Regions from separate parts of the Janthinobacterium sp. Mn2066 genome, predicted to be linked through region 1. Evidence: predicted binding sites of a transcription regulator. Region 1 holds the regulator's gene; each other region holds the start of a gene.
What was found. The regulator sigma-54, encoded in region 1, starts transcription at its own class of promoters, with help from an activator protein. The targets are predictions, from matches to a motif close to TGGCANGNAANCTGCTTT.

Region 2: glnA (type I glutamate--ammonia ligase) is a predicted target of sigma-54. The motif match lies at 813-830, and genes of this name have one in related genera.
Region 3: ACL9RI_RS07640 (pilin) is a predicted target of sigma-54. The motif match lies at 909-926, and genes of this name have one in related genera.
Region 4: ACL9RI_RS18110 (EDSAP-1 family PEP-CTERM protein) is a predicted target of sigma-54. The motif match lies at 3,022-3,039, and genes of this name have one in related genera.

The regions. Positions count from the first base shown of each region.
Region 1 covers NZ_JBMOUF010000006.1:182,263-187,392, reverse strand. The annotation lists gene ACL9RI_RS13380 (KdsC family phosphatase) at 1-486, shown strand, start outside; gene lptC (LPS export ABC transporter periplasmic protein LptC) at 526-1,137, shown strand; gene lptA (lipopolysaccharide transport periplasmic protein LptA) at 1,164-1,769, shown strand; gene lptB (LPS export ABC transporter ATP-binding protein) at 1,769-2,524, shown strand; gene ACL9RI_RS13360 (RNA polymerase factor sigma-54) at 2,529-4,007, shown strand; gene hpf (ribosome hibernation-promoting factor, HPF/YfiA family) at 4,077-4,436, shown strand; gene rapZ (RNase adapter RapZ) at 4,522-5,130, opposite strand, start outside.
Region 2 covers NZ_JBMOUF010000007.1:96,646-101,775, forward strand. The annotation lists gene ACL9RI_RS15010 (rhodanese-like domain-containing protein) at 91-552, opposite strand; gene glnA (type I glutamate--ammonia ligase) at 928-2,343, shown strand; gene ACL9RI_RS15020 (DUF4124 domain-containing protein) at 2,517-3,005, shown strand; gene glnL (nitrogen regulation protein NR(II)) at 3,002-4,090, shown strand; gene ntrC (nitrogen regulation protein NR(I)) at 4,139-5,130, shown strand, end outside.
Region 3 covers NZ_JBMOUF010000003.1:294,267-299,396, reverse strand. The annotation lists gene ACL9RI_RS07645 (flagellar brake protein) at 1-382, shown strand, start outside; gene ACL9RI_RS07640 (pilin) at 401-871, opposite strand; gene ACL9RI_RS07635 (efflux RND transporter permease subunit) at 1,030-4,116, opposite strand; gene ACL9RI_RS07630 (efflux RND transporter periplasmic adaptor subunit) at 4,106-5,130, opposite strand, start outside.
Region 4 covers NZ_JBMOUF010000009.1:610-5,739, reverse strand. The annotation lists gene ACL9RI_RS18120 (type II secretion system F family protein) at 1-901, shown strand, start outside; gene ACL9RI_RS18115 (LytR C-terminal domain-containing protein) at 912-1,943, shown strand; gene ACL9RI_RS18110 (EDSAP-1 family PEP-CTERM protein) at 1,940-2,935, opposite strand; gene ACL9RI_RS18105 (hypothetical protein) at 3,149-3,463, shown strand; gene ACL9RI_RS18100 (adenosine deaminase) at 3,565-4,596, shown strand; gene ACL9RI_RS18095 (LysR family transcriptional regulator) at 4,593-5,130, opposite strand, start outside.

The DNA of each region.
Region 1 (5,130 bases):
ATGATTTTTGACGTCGATGGCGTGCTCACCGACGGTAGCCTGCATTTTGGTCCGGACGGCGAAATGATGAAGACGTTCAATGTGCACGATGGCCTGGGCATCAAGCTGCTGCAGGAGTCGGGCGTGCAGACAGCCATCATCAGTGCGCGCCGCTCGGCGATCACGGCGCGCCGCGCGCAAGACCTGGGTTTTACCCACGTGCACCAGGGCGGCCACGACAAGCTGACGCCGTTCCGCGAATTGCTGGCGCTGACGGGCTTGACGGAAGAGCAGTGCGGCTATATCGGCGATGATGTGGTCGATGCGCCGCTGCTCAAGCGCGTCGGCTTTGCCGTCAGCGTGCCGAACGGGCGCCCGGAAGCGCAGGCGCTGTCGCATCACCTGACGCAGGCCGGCGGCGGCAAGGGGGCGGTGCGCGAAATTTGCGAATTCCTGCTGCGTGCCCAGGGTAACTACGAGCGCGTCATGGCGCCGTTCCTGGAGTAAGGCCTTGGCAAGCAGCATCATCATGGAAAGTGTCTTACTATGAGCAAGTCGGGAGGCGCCCATCGCTGGCGCATGACGTGGACCGTGCTGGGCGCGGTCGTGTTTGCGCTCGGCAGCTTTTGGCTGCTGGAGTTGATGAACCGGAATAGCCAGGAAATCAATGCCAGCAAGCAGGTGAATGAGCCCGACTATTTCGTCACCAATTTCAGCGTGGTACGCATGGATTTGCAGGGGAAACCCAGCTATATCGTATCGGGTACCAAGCTCACGCATTACCCGGCCGATGATTCGTCCGATATCGACCATCCTTTCGTGCGCAAGATCAGCCCGGACCTGCCGCCGCTGAATATGAATGCCGAACTGGCCCATATCGACCAAGGCAATACGCGGCTGCAGTTGTACCGCAATGTGGTGATCGACCGGGTGGCCAGTCCCAAGGTGCAGAACATGACGCTCAAGACCGAGGCCTTGACGGTCTTTCCCGATGAGGAACGGATGGAAACGGCCGTGCCGGTCGATATGCTGCTGGGAACTTCACATGTCACGGGCGTGGGCATGAAGGCCAATAACGCGACCGGCGTGGTGGACGTGGAGCAGAACCTGCGCATCGTCTATCCGCCAGCGCCGCGCAAGGGCGCGGCAGCAAAATGACAGTATGCAAATAAGGAAATCATAAAATGAAAAAAATCTTGCTGTTGACCTTGTTGTCGACCGTATGTTCGCTGGGTCTGATCGGTGCGGCGCGTGCCGAAAAGGCCGATTCCGAAAAGGAAGCCGTGATCACCGCCGAGCGTGGCCACGTGGATGATGTCAAGCAGGTGCGCACCCTGACGGGCAATGTGGTGCTGGTCAAGGGCACCCTGACCATGAAAGCAGGCCGCGCCCAGATCACGGAAGATGCGCAGGGCTACCAATTCATCATTTTCTGGGCGGAAGCGGGCAAGCTGGCCACCTTCCGCCAGAAGCGCGATGGCGAAGGCGATTTGTGGGTGGAGGGCGAGGCCGAACGCGTGGAATACAATAACAAGACGGAAGTGGTGAAGCTGTTCTCGAAAGCCAAGCTGACGCGCCTGGAAGGCACGAAGCCGACCGACGTCGTCAACGGCGCCTTCATTTCTTATGACAGCCGCAAAGAAGAATTCCAGATGGAAAATACGGAGAGTGGCAATAACACGCCGGGCGGCGGTAGCGTGCGCATGGTGATCCAGCCGAAAAACAAGGCGCCTGCTGCGTCTACGCCGGCGGCATCGGCCCCGGCCACGCCTGCGCCAGGAAAGAAATAATGGAAAATATACGCTGCGGCAGCACCCTGATCGTGAAAGGGCTGCAAAAAACCTATGGCAAGCGCCAGGTCGTGCATGATGTCTCGCTGCAAGTCGAATGCGGCGAAGTGGTCGGCTTGCTGGGCCCCAACGGCGCCGGCAAGACCACCTCGTTCTATATGATCGTCGGCCTGGTGCCGTCGGACGGCGGCACCATCGATATCAGCGGCGTGGACATTTCCAGCCTGCCGATTCATCGCCGCGCGCAGATGGGCTTGTCGTATCTGCCGCAGGAAGCGTCGGTGTTCCGCAAGCTGACGGTGGAAGACAATATCCGCGCCGTGCTGGAAATCCAGACCGTCGAAGGCCGTCCCTTGAAAAAGGCGGAAATCGAAGAACGCCTGAATACCTTGCTGGCCGACTTGCAGATTGAAAAGCTGCGCGAAAACCCGGCCCTGTCACTATCCGGTGGCGAGCGCCGCCGGGTGGAAATTGCCCGCGCGCTGGCCACCGATCCCCGCTTCGTGCTGCTCGACGAACCGTTTGCCGGCGTCGACCCGATCGCCGTGATCGAGATCCAGCGCATCGTGCGTTTCTTGAAGGAGCGCAATATCGGCGTGCTGATCACCGATCATAATGTGCGCGAAACGCTGGGTATTTGCGACCGCGCCTACATCATCAACCAGGGTTCGGTGCTGGCGTCGGGACGTCCCGATGACATCATCGCCAACGAGTCGGTACGCCGGGTCTATCTGGGCGAACACTTCCGTATGTGAGCCAATGAAACAATCATTGCAGCTGCGCACTTCGCAGCACTTGGCATTGACGCCGCAGTTGCAACAATCGATACGCCTGTTGCAACTGTCCACACTGGAATTGCACCAAGAGCTGGAACAACTGCTGACGGATAACCCGCTGCTTGAGCGTCTCGACGATCCGCTCGATCGTTCGCTGCGCCTGCTGTCCGACGGCGCCTTGAGCTCCACCGCCGCGCCGGCCGAAGCGCCGCCCCAGCCACCGAGCCAGGAAACACCGGCAGCGCCGGCCGAGGCCGATGGCTATGAGGGCGATGCGGGCGAAGCCACGGCGGCGCCGGACACGGGCGACAGTGACTGGAGCGAAGCGAGCCGGGGCAGGGCGCCCGAGGACGACGATGCGCGTCCGCAACTCGAAGCCCATCACTGCACCTTGCGCGAGCACCTGATGGAACAGATGCGCGTGACGGTGCTGGAATTGCGCGACCGCGCGCTGGTTGAGCTGATCATCGACGCGCTCGACGACAATGGCTACCTGGACGAGTCGCTCGACGATATCCTGGCGCGCCTGCCGGAAGAGCTCGACATCGACGCCGATGAGCTGCGCACGGCCCTGGTGCTGCTGCAAAGTTTCGATCCGCCGGGCGTGGGGGCGCGCAATGCCGCCGAATGCCTGGCCCTGCAAATCCGCCGCCTGCCAAATATTGCCCTGGTAACAAGACGCATGGCCTTGGCCATCGTCGAAAAACACCTGGCCTGGTTTGCCCAGCGCGACTTCAACAAACTGAAAAAAGCCCTCAATTGCGACGAGGAAGACTTGCGTGAAGCACAAGCAGTGATTCGCCAGTGCAACCCGCATCCGGGCGCCGTGTTTGCCTCCGACGTGTCTGATTATGTGGTGCCGGACGTGGTGGTCAAGCGCGGCCGCAATGGCTGGCAAGTGACTTTGAACAACGATGTCATGCCGCGCCTGCGGGTCAACGCCATGTATGCGAACCTGCTCAAGCAGGGCAAGGGCGAGGGCGCGATGGGCGTACAGTTGCAGGAAGCCAAGTGGCTGATCAAGAATATGCGCCAGCGTTTCGATACGATACTGCGCGTGGCGCAAGCGATAGTAGAACGACAAAAGAATTTTTTCTCGCACGGCGCCGTCGCCATGCGCCCCCTTGTGCTCCGCGAAATAGCTGATACACTGGGTTTACACGAGAGTACTATCTCGCGGGTAACAACCCAAAAGTACATGCTGACCCCGCATGGCATGTTTGAGTTGAAATATTTTTTTGGTAGCCATGTCGCCACCGAAGCGGGGGGCGAGGCATCGTCAACGGCGATACGGGCACTGATCGTGCAACTGACAGGAGCAGAAGACACAAAAAATCCTTTATCCGACAGTAAGATTGCGGACATGCTGGGGGAACAGGGCATGGTGATTGCGCGACGTACTGTTGCCAAATACCGGGAAGCGTTGAAAATTCCGCCAGTGAGCCTGCGTAAGTCTTTGTAGTTTTTTCGGTTCCTCTACGGGTCGGATACGATGGACTCCGCACGAACCTGATCATCTTTAGGAGTGTGTATGAATCTCACCATCAGCGGACATCATCTTGAAGTGACACCAGCCATCCGTGAATACGTACAAACGAAACTGGAGCGTGTGAAACGTCATTTCGATCAAGTTATCGATATTGCCGTGATTCTGACCGTCGACAACCTCAAAGAGAAAGCAAAACGTCAAAAGGCCGAAGTCAATTTGCGTCTGAGCGGCAAGACCGTGTATGTGGAAAGCCTGGCGCAAGACCTGTACGCCGCCATCGATACCCTGATCGACAAGCTGGACCGGCAGGTGATGAAATACAAAACCAAAGTGCAAGGGCACGGTAAAGAGGCGATCAAGCATCTGCCAGACAACACAGAAGAAGCCGCTATCGCCGTGTAAGGCCAGCCGCTTCCCACCGTTGTGATCAAAACTAAGGGCGCATATGCGCCCTTTTTTGCGCCTGTTTTTTGCGTTTATTTATTTCTCAGGTGCGTTCCCGATGACGCAATACCACCCGTTCACTCGCACTGAAATACTGCGCCAGACGCTCTGCCATGTAGACGGAACGGTGTTGTCCCCCTGTGCAACCGAGGGCCACGGTCAGGTAGCTGCGGTTGTCGGACTTGAAGGACGGCAACCACTTTTCGATAAAGGCGCGTATGTCGCCCAGCAATTCAATCGCGCTGGGCTGGGCGTCGAGGAAGGCGATCACGGGTCCATCGCGGCCATCGAGCGGGCGCAGGCTCAGGTCATAATAGGGATTGGGCAAGGCCCGCACGTCGAAGACGAAATCGGCGTCGAGCGGCACGCCCAGCTTGAAGGCAAACGATTCGAAAAACAGGGTCAGCGGCGCGCGTTCGGAAGCGACGATATCCTTGATCCAGGCGCGCAGCTTGTTCGCGCTCAATTCGGACGTATCGATCAGGTGACCGAGCTGTTCGATGGCCGACAGGCGTTCGCGCTCTTCCGAAATGCATTCGATCAAGGTGCGGCGGCTGGCCGGATTCTGGTTGGGGCGCAATTCGTGCGACAGCGGATGGCTGCGCCGCGTTTCAGAAAAGCGCGCCACCAGGGCATGCGTGGTGGCCGTCAG
Region 2 (5,130 bases), on a different contig from region 1:
CTAATGAAAAAAGCGGCCATGGATTGTTGTAAACGATGTTGGGCGGGCGTGTGGTCCGCCAGATCAAATACTGTGCAGTTAAATGTCAGCTCAGGCACCCAGCCATGGCAAGCCGGCCTTGCACCAGCCGCCCACTTGCTTGCGGTGGCCATCGGCATCCTTGTCACCCTCAAAACCTTCGAGGATGTCGTAGCAATTGGCGTAGCCGTTTTCTGTTGCCAGCTTGGCGGCGTGGCGCGAGCGCACGCCGGAGCGGCACAGGAACAGCAGTACCTCATCCTTGCCAGTCTGGCTGGCCAGCTGTGCCAGGAAGTCGGGATTGGGCACGCCACCCGGATAAGTGGCCCATTGCACTGCGGCATGCTGGGTATCGGCCAGGTCGGCCCGTCCCACCCAGTCGCGCTCGGCATTGGTGCGCACGTCGACCAGCTTGACGCTGGCGTCCAGTTGCAGCAATGCATACGCTTCCTCGGGCGTGACGGCGCCCGCGTAAGGCGTCCCTTCGTTGGCACGGCTGCGGGCAGTGTGCAGGATATCGGCGGCGGTAGTCATGGCGTCCTCGATGAAAGTGGAATGGTGTGAACGATTATAGTGCGCCGCCGATGGCATGCAACGGTGAAAAGTGTACGCACCAGAATGGCGCATAACGGAGATTTTCCAATGAAATGCACGATAATGGTGCGTTATTTGGTTTTCGCACTTGCATAGTGCATTTTCGATGTTACGCAGAGGCGACGCAAAAAAATCGCAGGAGGAACAATTCCACTGTGATTTCAGGACTTTGCTGCTGCCGGCCGGGGCCCTTCAGAAGCTGGCATGGAATCTGCTATGATCCTTGTTGAGTTTTGGTGGCACGCAATGTTTGCTTCGCTTCATCAGCCCAGACGCACTTGGTCGGCTCACCCCACATTCATTTAGGAGATACGCATGGCAATGACAGCCGCAGAAGTCTTGAAGATGGTAGAAGAAAACGAAGTCAAATTCGTTGATTTCCGCTTTGCCGACACCCGTGGTAAAGAGCAGCACGTGACGGTTCCCGTGTCGCACTTCGATATGGACAAATTCGAATCGGGCCATGCCTTCGACGGTTCCTCGATCGCTGGCTGGAAGGGTATTGAAGCATCCGACATGATTTTGCTGCCGGATCCAAACACCGCCAATATCGACCCATTCATGGAAGAAACGACGCTGTTCATGCAGTGCGACGTGATTGAGCCGTCGGATGGCAAGGGCTACGACCGCGACCCGCGCTCGATCGCGAAACGCGCCGAAGCCTACCTGAAATCGTCGGGCATGGGCGACACCGCCTACTTCGGCCCTGAGCCAGAATTCTTTATCTTCGACAACGTACGCTGGAAAATCGACATGTCGGGCTGCTTCGTCAAGATCGGTTCGGACGAAGGTTCCTGGTCGACCGGCAAGGACATCGAAGGCGGCAACAGCGGCCACCGTCCGACCGTCAAGGGCGGCTACTTCCCGGTGCCACCAGTGGACAGCTTCCAGGACATGCGTTCGGAAATGTGCCTGATCCTGGAATCGCTGGGCATTCCAGTCGAAGTGCACCACCATGAAGTCGCTGGCGCCGGCCAGAATGAAATCGGCACCAAGTTCTCGACCCTGGTCGAGCGCGCCGACTGGACGCAAAACCTGAAATACGTGGTCTGGAACGTGGCGCACAGCTATGGCAAGACCGCTACCTTCATGCCGAAACCTATCGTTGGCGACAACGGTTCGGGCATGCACGTGCATCAATCCGTATGGAAAGATGGCAAAAACCTGTTCGCTGGCGACGGCTATGCCGGCCTGTCCGATTTCGCCCTGTACTACATCGGCGGCATCATCAAGCACGCCAAGGCACTGAACGCCATCACCAACCCAGGCACCAACTCGTACAAGCGTCTGGTACCCGGCTACGAAGCCCCGGTGAAACTGGCTTACTCGGCGAAAAACCGTTCCGCTTCGATCCGTATTCCGCACGTTGCCAATCCAAAAGGCCGCCGCGTGGAAGCACGTTTCCCGGATCCACTGGCCAACCCATACCTGTGCTTCGCAGCACTGCTGATGGCCGGTCTGGATGGCGTTGCCAACAAGATCCATCCAGGCGAAGCCGCTTCGAAAGATCTGTACCATCTGCCGCCTGAGGAAGATGCACTGATCCCTACCGTCTGCGCCTCGCTGGAAGAAGCCCTTGATGCGCTGGACAAGGACCGCGAGTTCCTGACCCGTGGCGGCGTATTCAGCGATTCCATGATCGATGCTTACCTGGAACTGAAAATGCAGGACGTGCAGCGCATGCGCATGACCACGCATCCAGCCGAGTTCGACATGTACTACTCGCTGTAATGGCGCCTTGCCGGCAAGATACCGGTATTGCATAAAGAAACGCGGGTGAGGCGATGGGTCTTGCCCGCGTTTTTTTTGATCGGCGCGTCGGTGCGATGTTGTATAGTCGGCTCAGGATCGATGAACCGGGCAATAAGAGCTGACAGGAGTAAAGATTGACGAAGCAACGCAGAATGGCGTTGGCAGCAGGTTTGCTGTGCATGACCTTGCAAGCCCAGGCGCAGATTTTCATGTGCACCGATGCACAAGGCCACAAGGAATTGACGGACGTGCGGCGCAACCCTGCGTGCAAGCTGCTCGATTTGCCCGGCGCGATTACCGAACCGCCACGCAAGACAGGGCCGCTGGCCGGTTCGGCCAAGCCTGCTGCGCAAGCGGCTGGCAGCGTGGCGCCCGCGCCCGGCGCGTTTCCCCGCGTCGATGGCGCCGAACAGCGCGCGCGCGACCTGGACCGGCGCCAGATCCTGCAGGATGAATTGCGCAGTGAAGAGCAAAAACTGGCGGCGCAGCGCCAGGAATTGAATGAAGGCCAGCCCGAACGCCAGGGCAATGAGCGCAACTACGCCAGGTATCAGGAACGGGTGGCGCAGTTGAAAGACAATATCAACCGGACGCAGCAGAACGTCGAAGCGCTGAAACGCGAGATCGCCAATATCCGATGACGACAGAACCTCTCCCCAGCCGTCCCGCGCACCTGGCCGGCCTCGATTTGCTGGCGTCGGCCGTAATCGTGCTCGACGCCGATGGCCGCATCAGCTACGCCAACGCGGCGGCGGAAAACCTGCTGGAAAGCTCCTTGAAAGCGCTGTCGCGGCAAAAGCTGACGGCGCTGTTCCTCAATCCGGACGAATTGACCGGCATCTGCGCGCAGGCGCTCGAACATAAATTTTCCGACTTGCGCCAGGACCTGAACCTGGAGCGCCTGGGCCGCGAACCGTTGCGCGTGCACAGCATCATCAGCGCGCTCGACGGCCCATCCGACAATATCCTGATTGAATTGCGCGAAAACGTGCAGCAACTCAAACTCGATCGCGAGGAGCGCATCCTCGACCAGAGCCAGGTCAACAAGGAGCTGATCCGCAACCTGGCGCATGAAATCAAGAATCCGCTGGGCGGCATCCGCGGCGCGGCGCAGCTGCTGGAACTGGAATTGCCGGCGCTGCACCTGAGCGAGTTGCGTGAATACACCCAGGTCATCATCAAGGAAGCGGACCGCCTGCAAACCCTGGTCGACCGCCTGCTGGCGCCGCACCGCCGGCCGCACATCGTCGGCGACGTGAATATCCACGAAGTGTGCGAGCGCGTGCGCAGCCTGATCCTGGCCGAGTTTCCCAGCGGCCTGACCATCTTGCGCGATTACGACGCCTCGATTCCGGAGTTTCGTGGCGACAAGGAACAATTGATACAGACCGTGCTCAACATTGCCCATAACGCGGCGCAAGCCTTGTCCGAACGCATCGACGCGGGCGATGCGGAGCTGATTTTCAAGACCCGGGTGGCGCGCCAGGTGACCTTGGCCAAGGTCCGCTACAACCTGGCATTAGACTTGCATATCATTGACAATGGACCGGGCATCGCGCCCCAGATCCGTGACCGCATTTTCTACCCGCTGGTGTCGGGACGGGAAGGCGGCAGCGGCCTGGGGCTGACTTTGGCGCAAACCTTCGTGCAACAGCACCTGGGCGTGATCGAGTGCGAAAGCCGGCCTGGATACACCGATTTCAGGATCGTTTTACCTTTGCCATAAGCGAGGGAGTATCCCACCCATGAAATCCATTGCGGGACGCACACACTAATGAAGCCAATCTGGATAGTCGACGACGACGAATCAATCCGCTGGGTACTGGAAAAAGCCCTGGCGCGGGAAAACCTCGCCACCAAGAGTTTTGCCAATGCGCGCGACGCCATCACGGCGCTGGAGTTTGACACGCCGCAAGTGCTGGTGTCCGATATCCGCATGCCGGGCGCGTCCGGGCTGGAATTGTTACAGACGGTCAAGGCACGCTTTCCGGGCTTGCCGGTGATCATCATCACGGCCTTTTCCGACCTCGATTCGGCCGTCGCGGCCTTCCAGGGCGGCGCGTTTGAATACCTGGCCAAGCCTTTTGACATCGACAAGGCGGTGGAACTGATACGCCGCGCGCTCGATGAAAGCCTGCGCGAGACCAGCGTCGAGTCCAGTCCGTCGGAAACGCCGGAAATCCTGGGCCAGGCGCCCGCCATGCAGGAAGTGTTTCGCGCCATCGGCCGCTTGTCGCAATCGAATGTGACGGTGCTGATCACGGGCGAATCGGGTTCCGGCAAGGAATTGGTGGCGCGCGCGCTGCACAAGCACAGTCCCCGCGCCGCACAACCGTTTATTGCCCTCAACACGGCGGCGATTCCGAAGGATTTGCTGGAATCGGAACTGTTCGGCCACGAACGGGGCGCTTTTACGGGCGCGCAAACCACCCGCCGGGGCCGCTTCGAACAGGCTGAAAACGGCACTTTGTTTTTGGATGAAATCGGCGACATGCCGTTTGACTTGCAGACGCGGCTGTTGCGCGTGCTGTCCGATGGGCATTTTTACCGCGTGGGCGGACATCAGCCCATGAAGGCCAATGTGCGCGTGATTACGGCCACCCATCAAAACCTGGAACAGCGCGTGCGTGACGGCCTGTTCCGCGAAGACTTGTATCACCGCCTCAACGTGATCCGTCTGCGCCTGCCCAGTTTGAGGGAGCGGCGCGAAGATATCCCCATTTTGGTGCGTCATTTCCTGGTGCAGAGCGCGCGCCAGCTGGGCGT
Region 3 (5,130 bases), on a different contig from region 1:
CACCAGCCTGCGCACGGCCATGCGCGTGAAGGTGGAGATCCCTGCGCAACTGAGTTATGCGGACGTGCCCGCCATCTCCGTCTTCATCATCAATCTCAGCGTGTCCGGCGCGCTGATCGAGTCGCCAACCATGCTCACGCCGGGCGAAGATGGCGTGATGCTGAGCTTTACCTTGCTGGCGCCGCCGAACCGCCACCAGATGCGCCTCGATACGCGCGCGCGCATCCAGAATGTGAACATGAACAAGGCTACGGTCGGCAACGAACAGCGCGACAGCTATACCTATGGCCTGCAATTCATCGACCTGGAACCGACCCACTACACCCTGCTGCAAAACCTGACTTATGAAGCGCTGATCGTGGACAGGCAAAAAATCGTCTGAGGCCAATGCAGCAAGCCGTCACAGCGAGGCAGACCTTTCCGGAATATTGTTCTTGGTAATCGCTGCCATTGCCGCTGGATTCGTCACGGTGGTTTTGTTGAACCAGGTCAAGCTGCTGGGCCCAGGCCTCATCTCCATGGTCACCGTCTTGCCGCCGATATCCTTGCCCAAGTCATTGGCCAGGACCAGCTCGATATTACCAGCAGTCACCTTGGCGCTGGCCACTTCATGCGTGGGACTGAAGAGCGGTATCTCGCTGGGAGCGCCATCGACTGGCGTGCTGCAGGCAGCCGCTTCGCCGCCATTTTCCTGCACGCACAGGGCAACGGCTGTTTTCAGCGGGGCGGCGGCGGCCAGCACATTGCTGACCTTGGCGCGCATGGTGTAATCGCTATATTGGGGAATCGCCACGGCCGCCAGGATGCCGGCGATGGCGACGACGATCATCAGTTCGATCAGGGTAAAGCCAGCTTGCAGACGTGTACGCATTATTGCCTCCATATCGTTGGTGTGCGATAGGGGCAGTCATGCAAGCGCTGTGCCAGTGAACGTCCTGCCGCCACGCCCGGGCGGCGGCAGGTGTTCTACGCTTCAGGCAAGAGAAGCGACATTTTTTGTCAGACGGTGACCGGCGCCGTCCTACCGGGTCAGGCTGCGTCCGGTACTTTCTTTTCAGCAAAATACGGATAGGCCAGCGGCAACAGCAGCAAGGTAAAGAAGGTGGCCGACACGATGCCGCCCACGATCACCACGGCGAACGGACGCTGGGTTTCCGAACCGATGCCGTGCGACAAGGCCGCTGGCAGCAAGCCCAGGCCAGCCATCAGCGCCGTCATCAGGATCGGACGCAAGCGCGCCACGGCGCCGGCGATGGCGCTTTCCACGGCGCTGCCGTTGCTCTTGGCAATTTCAATGATCTGCTCGACCATGATCACGCCATTCTGTACCGAAATACCGGCCACGGCGATAAAGCCGACGGCCGCCGAGACGGAGAAATGCAGGCCGACCAGGCCCAGGCCCAGAATGCCGCCGATCAGGGTAAATGGCACGATGGACAGGATCAGCATGGCCTTGCGCACCGAACGGAAAGCCCAGAACAGCAGGGAGAAGATCAGCAGCGCCGTGATCGGCACGATCACTTCCAGGCGCTTTACGGCCCGTTGCTGGTTTTCAAACTGGCCGCCCCAGGTAATGTTATAACCAGGCGGCAAATGCACCAGGCGCGCCACTTTTTCTTGCGCTTCCGCAACGAAACTGCCCTGGTCGCGGCCCAGCAGGTTGGCCTTGACGGAGGCATTGCGGCCACCGGCTTCGCGGCTGATGCGGGCCGCGCCCTGGCGCACTTCGATGCGCGCCAGCTCGGACAAGGCCACCGTACCCGCGCCGCCCGGCAAATTGATTTGCAAGGCGCCAATCGCGTCGACGGAATCGCGCGCTGCTTCCTGCAGGCGCACGGTGATGTCGTAACGCTGGTCGCCCACGAAATACGCGTTGACGGCATTGCCGGCCAGCGCCGTTTGCACGGCCGTGTTGACGTCGGCCACGTTGACGCCCAGGCGGGCGATGCGCTCGCGGTCGATCACGATGTCGAGTTCGCTCTGGCCTCCGATTTTCACCGCTTCCACGTCGGCCGCGCCGGCGATGCCATTCAGGATGCCGGCGATCTGTTCGCTTTTCTGCGTCAGCACGTCCAGGTCGGGGCCATAGATTTTGACGGCGATCTCGCCTTTGACGCCGGACAAGGCTTCTTCCACATTGTCTTCGATGACTTGCGAAAAGTTGGTCGGCACACCGGGCAAGCTGCGGATCTTGGCCGACATGTCGGCCACCAGCGCCTCCTTGCCGTCAAAGCGCCAGGTAGCGCGCGGTTTCAGGTCGGCCAGGATTTCCATATTGTTGCTGCCCTTGGGATCAGTGCCATCGTCGGGCCGGCCGACGTGCGAAATCACATTGCCCACTTCCGGGTACGACATGATGATGGAACGCACTTTCTGCTCCACTTCGCGCGTCTTTTCCAGCGAGCTGGAGGTCGGCAGGCTGATCGTCAGCCACAGGTTGCCTTCGTCGAGCTTGGGCAGGAATTCACTGCCCAGCAAGGGCGCCAGCGCCAGCGTGACCACCAGCACCAGCGCCGAGGCCAGCATCACGGGAATGCGGCGGCGCTGGGCCGACGCCAGCACGCGGCCATAACTATCCTGGATACGCTGCAGCCAGGTGCTGTGCTTTTCCGCCATCGGATAGCGGCGCATGGTCCAGGCCAGCAAGGTCGGGATCAGGGTCATGGTCAGGATGATGGCGCCCAGCATGGCAAAGCTCAGCGTAAAAGCTACCGGCGAGAAAATCTTGCCCTCCACCCGCTGGAACGTGTAGATGGGAATAAACGCGACGATGATGATGGCCTTGGCGAACAGAATCGGATGGCCCAGTTCCACCACCGTCTGCTTCAGGGTCCGCTCGCGCAGCGAAAAATCGAGCCGCCCCGGTTCGCCCAGCAGCGCCAGGCGCACCAGCAAGGCTTCCACCAGTACCACCGCGCTATCGATGATGATGCCGAAGTCGACCGCCCCCAGCGAAATCAGGTTGGCGGGAATGCCGCGCGCGTCGAGCATGATGAAGGCGAACAGCAGCGACAGGGGAATCACGGCCGCCACGATCAGGGCGGCGCGCCAGTTGCCCAGGAAAATGATCAGGATGGCGATCACCAGCGCGGCGCCCACCAGCAGGTTTTCCGCCACCGTGTGCACGGTATGGCCGATCAGTTCCGTGCGGTCATAAATCGTGCGCAGGTGCACGCCTTTCGGCAGGCGCGCATCGAGGCCGCTTATCGCCAGCTTGACGTCGGCCACCACCTTGGCGGCATTGCTGCCCTTGCTCATCTGCACGATGCCTTCCACCACGCTATCCTGGTGGTTGAACGCCACCACGCCGGAGCGGGGACGGTAGCCGATTTTCACGTCGGCCAGATCGGACACCAGCACCGTGCGGCCACCCTTGGCGCTGACAATCACGCGGCCGATATCGTCGATGCTGTTGAAGATGCCGATGCCGCGCACCACCAGCGCTTCATCGCCGCGGCGCACCAGGCCGCCGCCCACGTTGGCGCTGTTATTCGTCAAGGCCGTGCTGACCTGGTCGATGGTGACGCCGTAACGCTGCAGGGCAGCCGGGTCGACCTGCACCTGGTATTCCTTGACGGTGCCGCCAAAGCTGACCACGTCGGCCACGCCAGGCACGATGCGCAGCGCCGGACGGATCACCCAGTCCTGCAGGGCGCGGATTTCATTGGCGTCCATGCCCGGCGGCGCTTCGATCACGTAGCGGAAGATTTCACCGACGGCGGTCGACAGCGGCGCCAGGCTGGCTTGCACGCCCGTCGGTAAATTGACATTCTGCAGTTTTTCCAGCACTTGCTGGCGTGCAAAATAATCATCCGTGCCATCGGCAAACGTCAATGTCACGACCGACAAGCCGGTGATCGTCACGGAGCGCAGCTGCGTCTGCTGCGGCACGCCGCTCATTTCGCGTTCGATCGGCAAGGTCACGTTGCGTTCCACCTCTTCCGGCGCCTGGCCGGGGAACTGGGTGACGATCTGCACCTGCACGTCTTGCACGTCGGGAAATGCTTCGATGGGCAGGTTGCTCAGCGCCCGATAACCGAACACGCCCAGCGCCACCGTCAGAATCAGGACGAAAACGCGTTGCGCCAGGACAAAATCGATCAGCTTAGTGAGCATTGCTGTCTACCTCGGCGTTCAGCAAAAAGGCGCCTTCGGTGACCACTCTTTCACCGGCGGCTACGCCCGCATCGACAAAGCTGCTGTCGCGGCCCTTGATGCGCACATTGACGCGGCGTTTTTCAAACGTGCCCGGCTGCTTTTCCACGAAGGCATAGCTGTACACGCCTTCGGCAAACAGGCTGGTATTGGGCAATTCCACGGCCAGGCTGGCGCCATCGCCGGCCAGGAAGGAAGCGCGGGCAAACATTTCCGGCTTTAACTGGCCATCGGCATTGTCCAGCGTGCAACGCACCTGGATGCGGCGCGTCAGGGGATCGAGCACGGGCGCGATATGCGCGACCTTGGCGCTGAAGCGGCGGCCCGGATAGGCATCCGTTGCGATGCTGACCAGCTGGCCTTCATGCACGCTGGCAACTGCACTTTCCGGCACGTCGACCAGCACCCACAAATGGCGCAGATCGCTGATGACGAACAGCGGGTTGGGCGCATCGGGACGCACTTCCTGGCCCGGATTGATTTGCCGGTCGGCAATGACGCCAGCCAGCGGCGCGCGCAAGGCATAACGGCCATTGTCGCTGCCAGCCGCATTCAGGTTCTGCATGCGCAGGGCGGCGCGGCGCGTTTCCGCATGGGCTTGCTGGAAGTCGGCATCGGCCGATTCATAATCCTTGCGCGCCAGCACTTCGCCCTTGAACAGGGTCTCGGCGCGCTGGAAGGCCAGGTGCTTGCGCAGTTCATCGGCCTGGGCCTTGCGCCAGTCCGCTTCGGCGCTGGCCAGGTCCGGCGAATCGAGGTCGGCCAGCAGGGCGCCCCGTGCCACCTTGTCGCCGCTGTCGGCATGCAGGGCCAGCACGCGGCCCAGCACGGGCGAGCTGACCCGCGTGGTGACGTTTTCATCGTAGGCGATGCGGCCATTCAGGGCGGCGCTGGCCGGCAGCGGCACGGCGCTCACGGCGGCAATTTTCAGGGTAGCCAACTGCGGTGCATTGGGCGCGAAATGCAATACGCCGG
Region 4 (5,130 bases), on a different contig from region 1:
TGGCGTGGTGGTGGCACTGGTATTGGTGGCCTTGCTGGTGTTTTTCCCCGGCAGCTTGCGCCAGCGCCTGTTCGGTTTCATGGCGCCGGCCGTCCGGGATGTGGCATCCGATGATGGCTGGGTGGAACGGGTGGCGCGCGTGGCCCAGCCGTTCAGCAAGCTGTCCCTGCCCGAGGAAGGCTGGGAACATTCGCCGTTGCGCACGCGCTTCATGAATGCGGGCTGGCGCCAGGCCAGTGCGCCGGCCCTGTATTTCGCCGCCAAATCCGTGCTGGCGCTGCTGTTCCCTACCTTGCTGGGACTGTACGCGGCCAGCGCCATGACGGCGCAGCTGCGCAGCGTGCTGTTGCTGCTGCTGTGCGTCAGCGCCACTGCTGGTTATTACCTGCCGAACCTGGTGCTGGCCAGTACCGCCAGGCGGCGCCAGCGCGAGATCTTTGAAAACATTCCCGACGCCCTGGACTTGCTGACCGTGTGCGTGGAAGCGGGCCTGAGCCTGGAGCGGGCGCTGGTGAAAGTATCGGGCGAAATCCACATCAAGAGCGTGGTGCTGGCGCAGGAATTGCAACTGGTGCTGATGGAAATGCGCGCCGGCTTCAGCAAGGACAAGGCGCTGCGCAACCTGGCCTTGCGTAGCGGCGTGGAAGACGTCGATACCCTGGTGGCCATGTTGATCCAGTCCGAGCGCTTCGGCACCAGCATGGGCGATTCGCTGCGCGTGCATTCTGAAAACCTGCGCGGCAAGCGCAGCCTGCTGGCCGAGGAAGCGGCGGCCAAGATCGCCTTGAAGCTGTTGTTTCCCCTGATCTTTTGTGTCTTCCCCACCTTGATGCTGGTGCTGATGGGGCCCGCCGTGATCGAAGTGTATCGCGTGCTGGTGCCCGCCATGGCCAGCCGATGAAAGGAATTGTATGCGTATTCCCATTTCCCGCATGGCTGCCGCCTTTGCCTGCCTGAGCCTGGGCGCTTGCGCCAGCAATGCCGCCCATGCGCCACCGATTGACGTCGCTGCCGCGGATGTGGCTTACGCTGCGGGCCGCCTGCATTTCGATGCCGGCGACTTGGCTGTGGCGCAGGCATCGTACACGCTGGCCATACGCAGCGATCCCGGCCATGTCGATGCGCACAATGGCCTGGCCGTGCTGCACGCGCAGCGGGGCGATCTCGGCGCCGCGATTGCCGTATGGCAGGCCGTTACGGCCAGAGAGGGCATACGCCAGCCGCAGTACGTCTATCTGTTTGCCAACCTGGGGCGCGCCTATGTGTTGGCCGGCCGCCATGCCGACGCCTTGCCGGTGCTGGAGCAGGCGTGTCTGCTCGATCCACTCAATGCGCGCCACTGGCAGCAATTGGCGCACGTGCTGCAGCAACTGGGCCAGCGCGAGCGCGCCGGACTGATGCTGGCGCAGGCGCAGAGCCTGCAGGCGCACGACGCGCGCAGCGACTATGCCTTGCTGCAGCAGCGCAGTGCGCCAGCCAGGGAAGAGAACGCCGCCCGTATCGAGATTACGCAAACGGATGGTCATGCCCGCTTGCAAAGGGTGCCGGCGCGCCAGGCAGCCGCGCCGATCACGGTAGCGGCGCCGGTGCTGGCCGTGCCGCCGCGTCCCCGCCTGGAAATCTTGAATGGCAACGGTGTGCATGGCATGGCTGCCGCGATGGCGCGCAGCCTGGCGGCCAGTCCCGTCCAGGTGGTGCGCCTGGGCAATGAGCCGCCGTACCAGGTACTGCGCACGCGTGTCGAGTACCGCCCTGCGCAGGAGCAGACGGCGCGCTTGCTGGCCTTGCAGCTGGGGCCGCAGGTCGATGTCATCGCCGCCGATGTCGCCGCCAGCGACTTGCGGCTGGTGCTGGGCCGCGACTTCAGCGATCCGGCCATGCTGCACCGCTATTATCTGCAGCAGCTGCAACTGGCGCGCAAGGCGCTGGCGCAGCTCGGTTAAACCGGTACGGGTCGCCGGCGGCGCGTGTAGCCCAGCGCCGCCAGGCCAGTGGCCAGCAACAGCAGGGTGGCAGGTTCCGGCACGGGATCGAGCACCACGATATCGGTACGGGTAGATTTGGAAAAGTTCAGCGTATAGCTGCCGGCGGGCAGTTCGAAATTCGACGTCAGTGAGAATTGCGCAAACACATTCGTGAAGCTGCCCGGCGTGCCAGGGTCATTGGTGCCTGCTGTCATGTTCAGGCTGAACGGGTCCAGGCTGCCTGCGCCGTGGTTGCCGTTCACGTCGCTGCCGTTGTTCGGGTCGCCATCGGGGGCGAACTGGAAGATCACGCCATCGGTCTTGGCGCGCGAGGTACAGCCGGCGGGACTGGCCGCATTGCAGGAAATATTGAAAATATCCATGATCGACACATTGGATTTGTCGCCCGCGGCCGTGACGCTGGTGCGCAGGTCGCGCCGCGCCATGAAACTGAAGGTGATGAAGCCGGCGCTCGACAGGGTCAGGTTGAGCGAGCCGGTGAGGGTGCCGCCTGCCGTGGCCGAGGCGGCGCCGACCGTGTTGCGCTGCGCTTCCGACACGGCTTGCATGGTCGCGCCGCCGGCGGTCAGCATATTGCCGAAGGTATGTGCATCGCCGCGCGCAAATTCCAGCACGGCGCTGGGAGCGTAGTTATTCTGTGGCAAGCCTGCGCAGCCGCTGCCGGAGCACACTTGCAGCACGTCGGCATTGGCGGCTGGTCCGGTATTGACGGCGCGCGGATTGACGGGAGCGCCGCCTTCAAAAAACGCGCTGTCGCTGGCGTTGCGGTTGGCGCCCGTCAGCGACAAGGTGCCGGCGCTGGTGGTAACGCGGAAATTATTGATCTCGTTGATGGCCAGGCCATACGCGCCGGCATGGACTTGTCCCGCCAGCAGCAGGCTGGCCGCCGACAGCGTGCCTAGCGTGCCCAGTCTGCCCAGGGTCTTGTGTCGTGTGGGATAAACGTTCATCGCGGCCTCGCCTTGTTGTCGTCGTCATCATTGGGGGGAGCATGCAACCTGGCCGTGTCGGCCTGGACTGCTCTGTTGGAACTGACTAAGCAGCTTGCGTGCCACGAAAAAAAAGCGTGTGCGATCAATGACTTGCTTCAGCCTGCTTGCAAGCGAGCGTAGCGAGTGTAAGAAAGGCCGACATGGCGGGTGCAAGGCTCGCTACAATGTCTCATGAGCAAGAAAACTCCCCAATTCCCCGGTGTGCGCACCGGCCGTGGCCAGGTGCTGGCCGTGCTGCTGTCGAACCGCGACCAGGCCGGCGCCGAACCGCTGCAGGGCCGCGTGACGCTGGCCGCCATCGTCAAGGCCTTGAAACGCAAATACCACTGGCCCATCGAGACGCACAGTTTTCCCGCCAATACCGTTGACGGCCGCGCCAGCTGGGCTACCGTGTACAGCTTGCCGGAAGAGGTGATCGCCGCCGCGCTGGAAGCGGGCGGGCGCGAATGGCTGGCGGGGCGGGCTCAAACAGCGTCGCCCGACTAGGCTGCAGCATCTGTTTTTTCGCACACCGGCGGCGAAAAATGCTCACCATCGCTTCATCATGCGCCGCTACCATGGCCCATTTTCATGCGAGAGCAAAACACATGCTGGATCTGGATCACTTCATCAAAGCCCTGCCCAAGGCAGAATTGCATATGCATCTGGAAGGCAGCCTCGAAGCCGAGCTGATGTTTGAGCTGGCCGGGCGCAACCAGATCGCCTTGCGCTGGCCCACGCCGCAGGCGCTGCGCGCCGCCTATCGTTTCGATCATCTGCAATCCTTCCTCGCCCTCTATTACGAAGGCTGCGGCGTGCTGCGCACGCGTGCCGACTTCTGCGACGTGACGCTGGCCTATCTGTACCGCGCGCACCAGAATGGCGTGATCCGCGCTGAAATGTTCCTCGGGCCGCAAAGTTTTACCAGCCGGGGCGTGCCGATTGCCACCGTGATGGATGGCATTTTTGACGCCATCGACGAGGCGCGCGCAGCGTTTGGCATCAGCGGCGCCCTGCTGGTCAGCGTACAGCGCCACCGCAGCGAGGCCGATGCCTATGCGCTGCTCGACGCGGTCGAGCCATGGCGCTGGCGCATCCTGGGGTTTGGCCTGGGTGGCGCGGAAGCGGGCAATCCGCCATCGAAGTTCCAGCGTTTTTTCGATACCTGCCGCCAGCGGGGTTTTCGTCTCACCGCACATGCCGGTGAAGAAGGCCCCGCATCGTATGTGGCCGAAGCGGCCGATGTGCTGCGGGTCGACCGGATCGACCATGGCAATGCCTGCCTGGACGACCGGGCGCTGGTGCAACGGCTGGTGCAGCGCCAGACGCCGCTGACGGTGTGTCCGCTATCGAATCTGCGACTGAAGCTGGTGCCGTCGATGGACAAGCACCCCTTGCGCGGCATGCTGGAGGCGGGCTTGAACGTCACCGTCAATTCAGACGACCCCGCTTATTTCGGCGGGCATGTCAGCGATAACCTGATGCAGTGCGCGCAAGGCCTGGGCCTGACGGTGCAGCAGATCGTGACCCTGGCCCGCAACAGCATCCGCGCCTCGTTCATGACGGCGCAGGAAATCGCCGACGGCCTGGCCGCCATCGATGCCTGCTGCGCACAGTATGGCGTGGCGCTGCAGGATTAAGGGGCGGCCTGGCGCAGCGCCTGCTGCAGGCGGTCGATCAGTAACCTGGCGGCCACTGGCAAGCTGCGCTCGGCGTGTACGCACAGTTTCAAGGGCCACGCTTCGACGCCGTCGCCCTGCAGCGGCAGGTAGCGCAGGCCCGCCGCTGCAGCCGAGCTGGGCGCGCCAAAATAATCGTTGGAAATGGCCAGGCAGAGGCCGCTGGCGACGGCCGAACGCATGAACTCAAAGGAGTTGCTTTGCAGCAGCTTGGCCGGCTTGATGCCGGCCCCGGCAAACATGCGGATATAACTGCCATAGATGCTCAGGCTATCGTCGGGCAAGGCAATATTCTGGCCTGCCAATTGTTCCAGGCGCACAACCTTGCCAGCCGCCAATGGATGGCTGGCGGGCGCCAGCAGGCACGGCTGGACCATGACTTGCTCGACCACCGCGACATCGATAGCTTCGGGTGGAATATACGACAGCGTGGCGTCGAGCTGGTCCGATACCAGCTGCGCCATCAGTGCCGCACCGCCCGCCACCGTTACCTGG